Regions from separate parts of the Thiopseudomonas acetoxidans genome, predicted to be linked through region 1. Evidence: predicted binding sites of a transcription regulator. Region 1 holds the regulator's gene; the other holds the start of a gene.
What was found. The regulator sigma-54, encoded in region 1, starts transcription at its own class of promoters, with help from an activator protein. The targets are predictions, from matches to a motif close to ANTGGCATNNANNTTGCTNT.
Positions count from the first base shown of each region.

Region 1 (7,381 bases):
GGATGCAAACAGCTGCCCGGCTATCAGTGTAAACAGCCTAAAATTCCCCGAAGATGCGCAGTTGAGCAAACAGCTAGAGCAGCGCCTGATCATGCTTAATCTTTTTGAGAGTGAGCAAGACACGGCTTTTAACAACCTACTTGAGTACGAACAATTCTTTTGGGAAAACGCAGACATTCTTGACTGGGTCAGCTTTACCGCCAACATTGTGTTTAAAAACGAGCGCTTTACTGTGCTCGAGCTTATGAACGGCATCTATTTCACCGGCGCTGCGCACGGCATGAGCAGCTCTGAATATCTAAACTGGGATAACGACACACAAACACCCATCACTCTGGAAGATATGTTAGTGCCCGATGCCCAAGAGCAGTTTTACGCGCTATTGGCTACAGCTCACCAACAGTGGCTAGCTACACTGGCAACTACAACAGATCTTGACCTAGACGCGTGGTTGGATATTTGGCCATTTCATACCAATGACAATATCGCCCTCACAGCCACAGGTGTCACAGTTAAATATAACCCCTATGCAATCGCTCCTTACTCCTTTGGGCTTCCGGAATTACAGATTCCCTACGCACAACTACAGGGGGTTTTAAAACCTGATTACCTGCTCAACCCCTAAGGTTGCACGCCCTTTAGCATCATTTAGCAATCATTTTGCTGCTAGGACTTGGCAAACGTGTAAAAATAAGGCATATATCTTGCTATAGAATATAAAAAACCATCGATGCGCCTAAGGAGATATGTGTTCACATTATGAGAGCCTCACTGGTTTTAAAAATGGGCCAGCAACTGACGATGACGCCGCAGTTGCAGCAAGCCATTCGACTTTTGCAGATGTCTACCTTGGATTTACAAGCTGAAATCCAAGAAGCACTTGACTCTAACCCAATGTTGGAGCGAGAAGAGGAAGGCGCCGAGCATGAGCAGCTAAGCCTTGCTGATTTCAACTCGAACGATAATCCTGAGCTTAGCCAAGTAACTCATTCGCATCACGAACACAGCACTGCCACGCAAGCGGCGAATGATAGCCAAGAAAACACTAACCCGGACTATCCTGATGCAAGCGCTAGCGAGTGGGCAGACCAAATCCCCGCTGAGCTTTCTATCGATACCTCTTGGGAAGATGTATACCAATCCAGCGCCAGCAACTTACCCGCCTCAAACAGCGAAGACTGGGATTTCACTGCGACAACCGCCAGCAATACCAACCTGCGCGACCACTTGTTGTGGCAGCTTAATGTCGCCAAACTTGAACCCAGAGACGAGTATATTGCGCGTACGCTCATTGATGCTATAGGTGACGACGGCTACCTAGAAGAGTCGCTACCTGGGCTGCTCGAAGGCTTTATGCCAGAGCTACAGGTCACACTGGACGACCTTGAAACCGTATTGATACGCGTGCAGGAATTTGAACCCACTGGCATAGGGGCGCGCAATCTAGGTGAGTGCTTAGTTTTACAGTTAAAAAGCCTGCCATCTGATACACCTTGGTTAGACAAAGCAATCATTCTCTGCCAAAAACACTTGGATTTACTCGGCAGTAAAGATTACCAACGTCTTATGCGGGCGATGCGGATTAACGAAGATGAACTGCGTAGCATTGTGCAGCTCATCCAAACACTGGACCCACGCCCTGGTTCAAGCATTGAAACCTCTGAGGCCGAGTATATTGTTCCAGATGTCATAGTACGTAAAGACAAAAACCGCTGGGTAGTCGAGCTCAATCCAGAAATCGCACCTAAACTCAGCATCAACTCACTTTATGCCAGCTATGTACGGCGTGCCGATAACAGTACGGACAATACCTTTATGCGCAACCAATTACAGGAAGCGCGCTGGTTTATCCGCAGCCTACAAAGCCGTCACGAAACGCTGTTAAAGGTATCTACAGAAATACTACAACGGCAAATTGATTTCTTTGAACACGGGCCCGAGGCCATGAAGCCCATGGTGCTAGCCGATATTGCCGAAGCCATCGAAATGCATGAGTCGACCATCTCAAGAGCGACCACACAAAAATACATGCACACGCCAAGAGGTATTTTTGAGCTTAAATACTTTTTTTCCAGTCACGTCAGTACGGCACAGGGCGGGGAATGCTCGTCCACTGCGATTCGCGCCATTATCGAGAAGCTCGTCGCAGCGGAAAACCCCAAAAAACCACTCAGCGACAGTAAAATCGCAGCACTTTTAGAAGAGCAGGGTATACAGGTTGCGCGACGCACCATTGCCAAGTATCGCGAAGCACTTGGAATCCCTTCATCGACTGAACGCAAACAATTACTCTAAACTTATACTGTTAAATCACCCCGTTTTATTTTGTTTACAGTACACTATACGAAGTATCTAAACTAAGGAGTTCACCATGCAAATTACCATCACGGGCCATCAACTGGACATCACTGACGCCATGCGCGAATACGTTAATAACAAGTTTTCACGCTTAGAACGTCACTTCGACAAGATCACCAGTATTCGTGTAACCATGAGCGTGGAAAAGATTAACCAAAAAGTTGATGCAACCATCCTAATCGCCGGTGGCGATGTCAATGCTAACGCTGAGCATGAAGACATGTATGCAGCCATTGACCTCTTGGTTGATAAACTGGATCGTCAGCTGCTTAAGCACAAAGAAAAACAGCTTGACCGCCAAAAGGGTGCTAATTAGCGAGCGCTTATACTCAATGATTCAATTAGAGCAAATCCTGACTCCCGGCCGTTCCCAAGTGAACGTGCCAGGAGGCAGTAAAAAGAAAATCCTAGAACACATCGCCAAACTGTTAGCCAATGATTGCGCCGAGCTTGATGAATACAGCTTACTCGACAGCCTCATTGCGCGCGAAAGGTTGGGCTCTACAGGCTTTGGCAATGGTATAGCCATTCCCCATTGCCGCTTGATAGGTTGCACCCAACCCATCGGTGCACTACTGCATTTAGAAAACCCAATAGACTTTGACGCCATCGACGGTGCACCCGTAGATTTACTCTTTGTTTTATTAGTGCCTGAAACAGCAACCGATGAACACTTGGAGCTATTACGACAAATAGCGTCTATTTTCGATCGCGACGATATTCGCGAGCGCCTGCGTCAGTCAGCCGATGCCGAATCTCTTTATCAAGCGTTTTTAGCCGGCCAAGCAGAAACAGGAGTTAAATAGCTATGCGTTTGGTTATTGTTAGCGGTCGCTCAGGCTCGGGCAAAAGTACTGCTTTAGACGTTTTAGAAGATAACGACTATTACTGCATTGATAACCTACCCGCCACATTATTACTTGAGCTGGTCGAGCGTACTTTACTCAATCCTGACATGCTGTATCCGCAGATTGCTGTATCTATTGATGCGCGTAACCAGCCTTATCAGCTTGAACGTTTCCCTGAACTACTCGCCGACCTAAGAGCACGTCATATTCAGTGTGATTTATTATTCTTGGATGCCAATGACGAAACTCTACTTAAGCGTTTCTCTGAAACCCGAAGACGCCACCCACTGACCAATGATACGCGCTCACTACCCGAAGCCATTGCCGATGAAAAAAGACTGCTGGAGCCCATCATCGACTTGGCCGATCTCTGCATTGATACCACGCACTTAAATCTGTACCAACTACGCGACATTATTAAACTGCGCTTACTCGACAAACCCGAGCCGGGCACAGCCTTTTTAATTGAGTCCTTTGGTTTCAAGCGCGGCGTACCGGTCGATGCTGATGTGATTTTTGATATGCGCTGCCTCGCCAACCCCTACTGGATTCCTGAACTAAGAGGTTATAGCGGACTGGATAAGCCGGTGATTGATTATCTGCGCGATCAGCCTGAAGCAGAAGAAATGTATCAAGATCTCTATAGCTATCTCAGCAAGTGGTTACCACGTTTTGCAGCCAGTAATCGCGCGTATGTGACCGTGGGTATTGGCTGTACCGGTGGACAACACCGCTCTGTGTATATGACCGAACGCCTAGGTGCCGCTTTGCGCAAAAAACTGAAAAACGTACAAATTCGCCACCGCGATGTTGTACGACTCGATAGCCAATGAGCAAGCACTGCTGCGTTGTCACCATCAGCAACAAGCGCGGACTGCACGCCCGTGCTTCAGCCAAACTGGCTACGCTAGCGAATAAATTCCCCTGTCAGGTCAGTATTGGTCATACCACTGAGCAACTTAGAAACGCCAAAAACATTCTTGAAGTGATGATGCTTGCCGCCAGTCCTGGCACTCAGCTGTACCTCTGCGCCGAAGGTGAGCAAGCCGAACCTGCGCTAGCTCAGTTAGTGGAGCTCATTGAAGCCAAATTTGCTGAAGATGCTTAAGTAAGTACTCCCTGCAAAACCACTAGTCGCCTCTGCAAAATGCAACTTTTACGGCGCGTTAGTCTATTAAAGCACCGACGACAGAAGCTGCTTGGCTTCATCTATTAAACGCTGCAAATGGGCTTGGCTAATAAAACTTTCAGCGTAAATCTTATACAACGCTTCAGTGCCGCTAGGTCTTGCCGCGAACCAGCCGTTTTGCGTCACCACTTTAATGCCACCAATAGAAGCTTGATTACCAGGCGCCTGCGTCAGCACACTGATGATTTTCTCGCCTGCCAATTCGGTCTGGTTAATCGACGCTGCTGTGAGCTGTTTAAAGGCCGCCTTCTGCTCGACTGTAGCTGGGGCATCTATACGCTGATAGACCGGCGTACCATGCTTTTTCTCCAGCAACGCATAGTATTCAGAAGGCAGTAAGCCAGTGACCGCAGTAATTTCCGCTGCTAATAAACACAATACAATACCGTCTTTGTCGGTCGACCAAGGCTTTGCGTCAAACGTGACTAAGCTGGCTCCAGCACTTTCTTCACCGCCAAAAGCCAGCCAACCTTCATGCAAGCCCTCAACAAACCATTTAAAACCAACCGGCACTTCATAGAGTGTGCGCCCGTGACTGGCCACGATACGATCCATCATGGAGCTGGTCACCAAAGTTTTACCGATCTTAAGCGCTTTACTCCAGCCCTCTCTATGCGCGATCAGGTAATCAACACAAACGCACAAAAAATGGTTCGGGTTCATCAAGCCCGCCGCATCCACTATGCCATGGCGGTCCGCATCAGGATCATTACCAAAAGCCAAATCATAGTCGTGGCGGATGTCCAGTAAATTAGCCATGGCGGCTGTACTGGAGCAATCCATACGAATGCGCCCATCGTGGTCGGGCGGCATAAAAGCAAAGCTATCATCAATGACAGGGTTGGTGACGCTAATGCCCAGACTCTCATCCTGCGCCAGCACTTGCCAGACGGGCAAGGCACTGCCACCCATAGGGTCAGCGCCAATTCTTAGTTTAGCGCGGCGGATAGCAGTCATATCAACAACCTTAGCCAGCTCGGCCACATACTCACCCACATAGTCATACTCAGTAACCTGCGCTAACGCTGCCGCAAACTCCAGTTGACGTACCTTGGTACAACCCTGCAACAAATAGTCATTGGCACGCTGCTGTATCCAGTCCGTCACCTCTGTATCTGCGGGCCCACCATTGGCTGGGTTGTATTTAATCCCACCATCTTCAGGGGGATTATGCGACGGCGTAATGATCAAGCCATCGGCCTGAGCAGCGGGTTGTGTGGCGTTGTAGGCTAAAATAGCGCGACTAATCAAGGGCGTTGCCGTAACCAGGTTGTCTTTGGCTACGCGCACATCGACCTGATTGGCTACCAGCACTGATACCACGGTTTGCCAAGCAGGACGTGATAATGCGTGGGTATCTAGACCTAAAAACAATGGGCCATTAATGCCCTGCTGGTGCCGGTAATCGGCAACTGCTTGAGCGATAGCCAGCAAATGTTGTTCGTTAAATGTGCCGGACAACGCTGAACCACGATGGCCTGAGGTGCCAAACGACACCTGTTTGCTTTTGTCAGAAAAATCGATACTTAGATTTAAATAGGCATTCAGCATAGTGATAAAACTCTAGAAAATATCAGAACGGGTGCGAGCCTAGCGCTCACACCCTTACCCAATAACTACTTGACTGCAATCTTGGGCAGCTTCCAGATTTCATCGTTGTATTGCTCCATGGTTCTATCCGTAGAGAACACACTACTACGCGCTGTGTTAAGAATACTCAGAGTCGTCCAGTGCTCTTTATCCTGATAGGCATCAGCAGCTTTGGCTTGCATATCAACATAGCTGCGAAAATCTGCTAATACCATCCACTGGTCGTGATGCGTTTTCAGTGATGCAATAATGTCGTTGAAGATGCCTGGCTCATGCTGGTTAAAATGCCCGACTTCCAGCAAGCGCATTACAGCCTGCAAGTCATGATCATTATCGATGTAATCCTGCGGGTTATAACGTCCAGCTTTTGCCAAGGCTTGATCCGCAGTGAGACCGAAGAGGAAGAAGTTTTCTTCACCAACCGCCTCACGGATTTCAACGTTGGCACCGTCTAACGTGCCGATAGTCAATGCACCGTTCATCATGAACTTCATATTGCCCGTGCCCGACGCTTCTTTACCCGCAGTAGAAATCTGCTCTGATAAGTCGGTCCCCGGTGCAATCACTTCCATGCTCGACACACTGTAGTTAGGGATAAAGACCACTTTGAGCTTATCACCCACATCCGGATCATTATTCACTACTTTGGCGATGTTATTGATAAGCTTGATAACTAGCTTAGCCATGTCATAACCGGGCGCTGCTTTACCACCAAAAATCATTACGCGGTTGGTCCAGTTATCAGTATCGCCACGTTTAATACGGTTATACAAATGGATGATATGCAGTGCGTTCAATAGCTGACGTTTGTACTCATGAATACGTTTAACCTGCACGTCAAACATTGAGTTGGGATCAACCTTGATATTAACCTCCCGCTTAATCAACTCAGCCAAACGCTGTTTGTTTTGCAGCTTAATATCGTCCCACTTCTTGCGGAAAGCTTTATTAGTCAGCTGTTTCTCTAACTTGCTCAGCTGGCTAAGATCAGTGACCCACGACTCACCTATGGTTTTATCTAACAATTGACGCAAACCTGGGTTAGCTGCAGCCATCCAACGACGCTGAGTTACGCCATTGGTTTTGTTATTAAACTTATGCGGCCATAGCTGATAAAAATCATTAAACAAGCCTTCTTTCAACAGCTGTGAGTGCAGTGCAGCAACACCATTAACCGAGAAGCTACCGGCAATAGCGAGGTATGCCATACGTACTTCGCCTTGCCCGCCAAGAATAGACATGCGACGCTGGCGATCGATATCACCTGGCCATTTCATGGCAACCTGAGCAAGGAAACGGCGGTTGATTTCTTCAATAATTTGCATCGGACGTGGCAGCAAGCGATTCATCAGCGCTGCTGGCCATGTTTCTAGCGCTTCAGGCAGTAATGTATGGT
Region 1 is NZ_JAUCDY010000001.1:176,830-184,210, reverse strand. It holds gene QEZ41_RS00915 (RsiV family protein) at 1-625, shown strand, start outside; gene QEZ41_RS00910 (RNA polymerase factor sigma-54) at 760-2,295, shown strand; gene hpf (ribosome hibernation-promoting factor, HPF/YfiA family) at 2,372-2,674, shown strand; gene ptsN (PTS IIA-like nitrogen regulatory protein PtsN) at 2,691-3,164, shown strand; gene rapZ (RNase adapter RapZ) at 3,167-4,039, shown strand; gene QEZ41_RS00890 (HPr family phosphocarrier protein) at 4,036-4,314, shown strand; gene QEZ41_RS00885 (phosphohexomutase domain-containing protein) at 4,381-5,946, opposite strand; gene QEZ41_RS00880 (glycogen/starch/alpha-glucan phosphorylase) at 6,012-7,381, opposite strand, start outside.

Region 2 (7,381 bases), on a different contig from region 1:
AAGCAGAGTTAACGTCTGAGTTGTTAGGACCAGCGGGTGAGTTTGAGGTCAATGCCCAGCTGCGCGGCGATCAGCAGCAGCTGGATATTTATAAGTTGCAGGTGATTGCTGGGCCGGGACAGGTGCAGGGTGATGCTCAACTCGATTTTACTCAGGGAGTGCGCTGGCGCAGTGAGTTACACGTCAGTGAGTTAAACCCTGCCTACTGGGTGGCTGATTTGCCCGGTAAATTGGCGGGTGATATTACTACTTCTGGGCAACTGGCTGAGCAATTAAGCGCTGAGGCGCAGATCCATATTGCTGGCCAGTTACGTGGCGAACAAGCCAGTGTGCAAGGTAATTTGTCTGGTGCGGGACAACATTGGCAGCTTACCGAGTTGCTCGTGCAGTTGGGTGATAATCAGCTTAGTGGGCATCTACAAGTTGATGAACAGCTGGCGGGGAAATTACAGCTGGATGTGCCAAGGCTGACGCAGATTCTACCGGGATCAGCGGGACGAGTGCATGGTCAGATGGATATTAGTGGGCGGCTAGAGCAGCCTGCTGGAGCCTTAAGCCTTAAAGCTGAAGGCTTGGCGTATCAGGGTTATCGAGTCAAACAGCTGGATGTGCAGGCCAGGCTTGAGTCCAGCGGTCAAGCGGATATTAAGCTAAATGCTACAAAGCTGGCGAGTGCGGAGCAGTTGTTCGGCGACTTAAAGTTGCACGGCAATGGCGATATACATACGCAAGAGCTGAGCCTGCAGTTAGAGGGACCGGCGCGGGCGCAAGCCAGCATACAGGGTGAGCTGGATGTGCAGACTTTGCATTGGCGCGGCTCGCTGCGCCAGTTAATCGTTGATGTTGAGCAGCAGCATTGGCGGCTAACGGAACCGATGCACATTGATTATCAGCATGAACAGCACTTGCAGCTGGGTGCCCATTGTTTTAAAGGCGGACAAGCCAGCCTGTGCGCGCAACAGCAGCAGTTATTACCTCGACTGGCTATTGATTATCAACTCAAAAACTTTCCTCTAGCCAGTTTGCGACCATGGCTGCCTAAGGATTTACAACTGGATGCTTTGCTCAATGGCCGCATACAGGTGCAAGAACAACCGCATGGACTGCAAGGGCACGTTCAGTTAGATGCGGGTAAGGGCAGCGTGCATTATGTTGAACAAGAACAGCGTCATGACTTTGCTTGGCAGGTATTGCAGCTAAACAGCGTGCTTAATCCGCGAGAAATCACTCTGCAGCTGGAATTGCTGGGTGCGCAAACCGGTCATTTGTTGCTCGATCTAGCCATGGACCCACAGCAAGCAGATAAACCGCTGAAGGGGAAGTTTAAGCTAGAGCGTCTTGAGCTGGCGCCATTAAAGGCGTTTGTGCCAGAGATAGAGAAAATCCAAGGTTTGGTGCAAGGGCAAGGAACGATCGGTGGCACCTTGTTGAGCCCCAGTATTGATGGGCAAATCAATTTAACGAACGGTTTGTTAGCCGGTGATCGATTGCCGTTGAGTCTGGAGCAGCTCTGGGTGCAAGTACAGATTAACGGCAGCTTGGCTAAAATTGAAGGCGGTTGGCGCAGTGGCGTAGATGGGCAGGCGCACTTGAATGGCCGTGTTGACTGGCAGAATGGTTTGCTGGTGGATATCGATTTAAACGGCACACAATTACCTGTTCAGGTGGCGCCCTATGCTGATTTAATCGTTGAGCCCGATTTGCAGCTGCGTCTTGATGAGCGGCGCTTGTTACTTAGCGGAAGTATTTCCGTGCCCAAGGGCTATATCACCGTGCCAGAACTGCCAGAGCAGGCGGTGCGGGTCTCTGCCGATGCTCATGTGCTGGGGCGAGAGCAGAAAGAATCAGGTCTGCCGTTAGCAATGGATATTGAAATAAAGGTCGGTCAAGAGCGTTTGCATTTTAGTGGTTTTGGACTTACCGCTGATGTGCAGGGGCAGATTAAGATGGTTGATAATTTGTCTGGGCGAGGTGCGCTTGAGCTGAAAAATGGACGTTATCGGGCGTACGGGCAAAGACTGCAACTGCGCCGTGCACGCTTGGTGTTTTCAGGCCCCATCAGTCAGCCCTATATTGATATCGAAGCGGTGCGTGTAACGGGTGATGTCACGGCAGGTTTGCGTTTGTCAGGATTGGCCGATCAGCCACAGACAGAAATCTTCTCGCAGCCGGTTATGAGTCAGGAGCAGGCGTTATCTTGGTTGCTCCTTGGGCGGCCTTTATCGGGTAATAGCAGCGATGATTCTAATATGATGAGCCAGGCAGCGTTGGCGTTGGGCATGTTAGGAACGGCGCCTATTGTTAACCGCATGGCGGATGCGTTTGGCATAAAAGAGTTTGAGTTTGAAACCGAAGGCAGTGGTATGAGCAGTAGCGTCATGGCTAGCGGACGCATTACTGACAGGCTCGTTCTAAGCTATGGCGTAGGGGTGTTCCAGCCTGCCAGTATCATTGCGCTGCGTTATGAGTTAACCAAGCGCTTATACCTAGAAGCTGCTTCGAGCCTAGACAGTTCGTTGGATTTGTTTTATCGGCGTAGTTTTTAATCAGCACAAAAGCGCGTAAAACTGCTATAATGCACGCATTATTGGTCACTTCTAGGGCTGTATGTCTAGTTCTTACGCGGTTTGCTTCACCCCTTTCTCCCCCCATTTGCTCACCATTCAGTGGTGCGGCGGTCGTTAGTGTAGTTGCCCCCTTTTTTACGATGCTGAGTCGTTTTTAGAGTTTTAGTTGTTTTTAGGATGCTCTAAAAAAGCGCTGTAGCCTATGCAGGCTTTTACAAACAGTGTTTTTTCAGAGAATCCCTAACAGGGGTTTTACTATGTATTACTGGGTTATGTTAGCCCTAGCAGTGTTGGCCGAAGTGATCAGCACTGTCAGCATGAAATATGCGATTTCAAATTCACCGTGGTTGGGCTACTTGGTCATGGCGGTGATGATATCTTTTTCCTTTTATGCTTTTTCTCGCGCCGTTGTGCATATTCCTTTGGCTGTTTCTTATGCCGTCTGGGAAGGCTTGGGCTTGTTTTTAATTGGCGTGGTGGGTGTGCTGTTTTTCGGAGAATATTTAAGTGTTGGCGAAATGCTCGCTATCGCGTTAATGATGTTCGGCTTGTTGTTGGTTACCTTTGATAAAGGTGCTAAACCGAAGGATGAAGCCGATGAAGCCGATGAAGCCGATGAAGCCGATGAAGCGATCGAAATAGCCGCGAAGGTGGCGCTATGATGATTCCAATGACGTTGCTGTTAGGTTCGGTATCACTAGACTTAGTTGCTTTGTATTGCGTGAAACGCTCGGATGGCTTTAAGCGTGTGATTTGGGGGCTAAGCGGTTTGTTGGCAGTTATTTTAGCCTTTGTTTTGCTGAGCTTTGTCCTGAATTATATGCCCTTAAGTGTGGCGTACTCTGCTTGGGGTAGTTTGGGTGTGTTAGGGACTGTGGCGCTGGATCGTTATCTGTTTAACTCAAGACTGGGTAAACAAGGCATTATTGGTGTGGCCTGTATTGTAGTGGGTATTGTTGCTTTGCAACTTTAATGCGTCTACCAAGCCTCAGAACTTTAGGGGTTTTACTCGTACTCTTTCCTAGCGGCAGTTCATTGCCGCTTTTTTTTTGCCTGCGTTTTCTTGTAGTTGTGCATAGCGTGTTAGTGCGGTTCTTGTTGTCTGGCATGGATGTTGCTTTGTTATTGGTAGTCAAGAAAGGGTGCCATTGCGCGCCCTAAGTGGAGGATTACCATGGACAAGATGCTATACATTTCCATGACTGGTGCAAGCCAGAATGCTAAAGCGTTGCAAGCGCACGCGAACAACTTAGCTAACGTTTCGACCAGTGGCTTTCGCCGGGATTTTGAGCAAGCACGCTCGATGCCGGTGTTTGGCGATGGCTTGCCAGCTCGCGCCTACGCCATGACGGAGCGTCCAGGCACTGATTTTACCTATGGCACGCTGCAAGAGACGGGACGTGATTTAGATGTTGCCGTACAGGGTGATGCATGGATTGCCGTACAGTCAGCAGACGGCAGCGAAGCCTATGTGCGTACTGCCAGTATGCAGATTGATGCGTTGGGTGTGTTGCGTACTTCAACTGGCTTGCCGGTACTCGGTAATGCCGGTCCAATCGCTGTTCCGCCGGAACAGAAGGTAGAAATTGGTCAAGATGGCACCATCAGTATTCGCTCTTTAGGTGAGGCCCCCGATGTGATGGCCGAAGTTGACCGCATCAAGCTGGTCATGCCAGATCCGCGTGAGTTAGAAAAGGGCCAAGACGGATTAATTCGTAGCAAAAACGGGCAGGAATTCGAGCCGGAAGCCAATGCGCGCATGATTTCTGGCTTTACCGAATCCAGTAACGTGAACGCAGTTGCTGAGATGACCGCTATGCTGTCTTTATCACGCCAGTTTGAACTGCACGTCAAGATGATGCGTACCGCGGAAGAGAACTCTTCATCGATGGCACGAATCATGCAGTTAACCTAAGTAAGAAAGAATTAATAGCTGAGTGTCATAAAGTTGGCGCTCAAGGAGAACGACCATGCTTCCATCACTTTGGGTTGCGAAAACAGGTTTATCCGCACAGGATATGAACCTAACCACCATTTCGAATAACTTAGCCAACGTTTCAACCACAGGTTTTAAGCGAGATCGTGCTGAGTTTGAAGACTTACTCTATCAGATTCGCCGCCAACCCGGCGGTCAGTCAAGCCAAGACAGTGAGTTGCCCAGCGGTTTGCAGTTGGGTACAGGTGTACGAATTGCGGGCACACAGAAAATCTTTACTGAAGGCAGTTTGCAGACGACTGAGCAGCCGTTAGATATGGCGATTAATGGGCGTGGTTTTTTCCAGATTTTATTACCCGATGGCAATATTGCTTATACCCGTGATGGTAGTTTTCAGCTTAACTCTGATGGACAAGTGGTCAACTCTCAGGGCTTTCCTTTAGAGCCGGCCATCGTGCTGCCACCTGAGGTGCGCACCTTTACTGTGGGTGAGGATGGAACGGTTTCGGTGACGGTTGCCGGTACTCCGCAACCACAAATTTTAGGTAATATCCAAACCACCGATTTCACTAACTACGCCGGCCTTGAAGCCATTGGTAATAATCTGTTTTTAGAGACCGCATCCAGTGGTGCGCCGCAAGTTGGGACACCGGGCCTAAATGGTCTTGGCAGTGTATTACAGAACACCTTAGAAAACTCAAACGTAAGCGTGGTTGAGGAATTAGTGAATATGATTACCACTCAGCGCGCCTATGAAATGAACTCCAAAGTTATCTCGACAGCAGACCAAATGCTGTCGTTTATTACTCAGAAGCTTTAATAGAGGGATAATGCAATGAAACGCGCAGCCTTTGTACTTCCGCTCACAGCGTTATTGGTTTTGGCTGGTTGTGCCGAGATGCCGCAGCCCAAGCCGGATGATCCCTATTATGCGCCTGTTTTGCCGCGCACACCGGTACCAGCAGCGCAAAATAACGGGGCTATTTATCAAGCTAGCTTTGAATCTAACTACTTCACTGATCGCAAGGCTTTTCGTGAGGGTGACATCATCACCATCAACCTGAATGAACGTACTCAGGCTAGCAAAAACGCTAACTCACAAATGCAAAAAGACAGCGATATTGATATTGGCGTGCCAAATATATTCGGCATGGCGATGACGCCAAAAAACCCACTCGCAGGTCTTAGTGCTTTAGGTATGGGTAATGAAACATTAAGTTTGGAAGCTAGCGCAAAAGCTAAGCGCGCCATGAAAGGTTCGGGTCAAGCAGGGCAAAGCAATAGTCTAAACGGTTCTATTACAGTAACTGTGGCTGAAGTATTGCCTAATGGGATTTTGGTGGTTCGGGGTGAAAAATGGCTGACGCTTAATACAGGTGATGAGTTGATTCGCATCTCTGGGTTGGTTCGTTCCGATGATATTAGTACGGATAATACCGTGTCTTCAACGCGTATTGCCGACGCACGCATAACCTATTCGGGTACGGGCGCGTTTGCTAATGCCAGTCAACCGGGTTGGTTAAGCCGCTTTTTTATGAGTCCGAAGTGGCCTTTCTAGTAAGAGGGAATGACAATGTTTAGATATGCATTAGCAGTGTTTTTAACACTGGGCATGGTTGCAGGGGTTCAGGCTGAACGCTTAAAAGATTTGGCGAAAATTCAAGGTGTGCGTACCAACCAATTAATTGGTTATGGTTTGGTGGTGGGTTTAAATGGCAGTGGTGACCAGACCACGCAAACACCTTTTACCGTGCAGACCTTTAACAATATGCTGGCGCAGTTTGGTATTAACGTGCCGCCTGGCACAGGTAATATCCAGCTTAAAAACGTAGCAGCGGTTTCTATCCATGCTGAGCTGCCGCCTTTTGCGCGCCCAGGGCAGACCATTGATGTCACAGTATCTTCCATTGGTAATGCTAAAAGCCTGCGTGGTGGCAGCTTGCTGATGACACCGCTTAAGGGTATTGATGGCAATGTGTATGCCATTGCTCAGGGTAATCTGGTGGTGGGCGGTTTTGATGCGAGTGGTGCGGACGGATCGCGTATTACGGTTAACGTACCTTCAGCGGGTCGTATTCCATCGGGTGCAACGGTTGAGCGCTCAGTGCCTTCATCCTTTGACCAAGGCAATTATTTGACGCTGAACTTAAATCGACCCGACTTCACCACCGCTAAAAACATTGTCGATAAGCTAAATGATTTGTTAGGTCCGGATACCGCGCAGGCTATGGATGCGGGTTCAATTCGTGTTGCAGCTCCGGTTGATTCAAGCCAGCGCGTGAATTATCTCTCGGTTATCGAAAATCTTGAGATCGAAGCCGGTCAGGCCGTCGCCAAAGTCATTATTAACTCGCGTACCGGCACTATTGTGATTGGTCAGGATGTGCGCGTGCAACCAGCTGCGGTAACGCACGGAAGTTTGACGGTTGCAATCAGTGAGGATACCAGCGTCAGTCAACCGGAAGCCTTTTCTGATGGGCAAACGGTTGTGGTTCCGCGCTCGCGCGTGAATGCAGAACAAGAAATGCGACCTATGTTTAAATTTGCCACTGGCACTACGTTGGATGAAATAGTGCGTGCGGTAAACCAAGTAGGTGCTTCGCCTTCGGATTTGATGGCTATCTTAGAAGCCTTGAAGCAGGCGGGTGCTTTGCAGGCGGATTTAATCGTCATCTAACGGCAGCTGATCAGAACGCTCTGACAGTACGGCTAACTCATTGGCAGTGCTGTTGGGGCGCAGCCCTTAGGCTCCACTTCCTTCTCCGCCCGATCGGGCTAATGCGCGTAAAAACCAGTTCGTAATCTAATTCTAAAATGCATAGGGTTTTGTGGCACGGTTGTTGCTTAAGTATAAGTATGTATTTTTACTCATCTGAAA
Region 2 is NZ_JAUCDY010000010.1:12,267-19,647, forward strand. It holds gene QEZ41_RS08660 (translocation/assembly module TamB domain-containing protein) at 1-2,546, shown strand, start outside; gene QEZ41_RS08665 (SMR family transporter) at 2,825-3,229, shown strand; gene QEZ41_RS08670 (DMT family transporter) at 3,226-3,540, shown strand; gene QEZ41_RS08675 (flagellar basal body rod protein FlgF) at 3,742-4,482, shown strand; gene flgG (flagellar basal-body rod protein FlgG) at 4,538-5,323, shown strand; gene flgH (flagellar basal body L-ring protein FlgH) at 5,339-6,061, shown strand; gene QEZ41_RS08690 (flagellar basal body P-ring protein FlgI) at 6,071-7,180, shown strand.
Region 2: a site for sigma-54 is predicted at 3,669-3,688, ahead of QEZ41_RS08675 (flagellar basal body rod protein FlgF). Genes of this name have one in related genera too.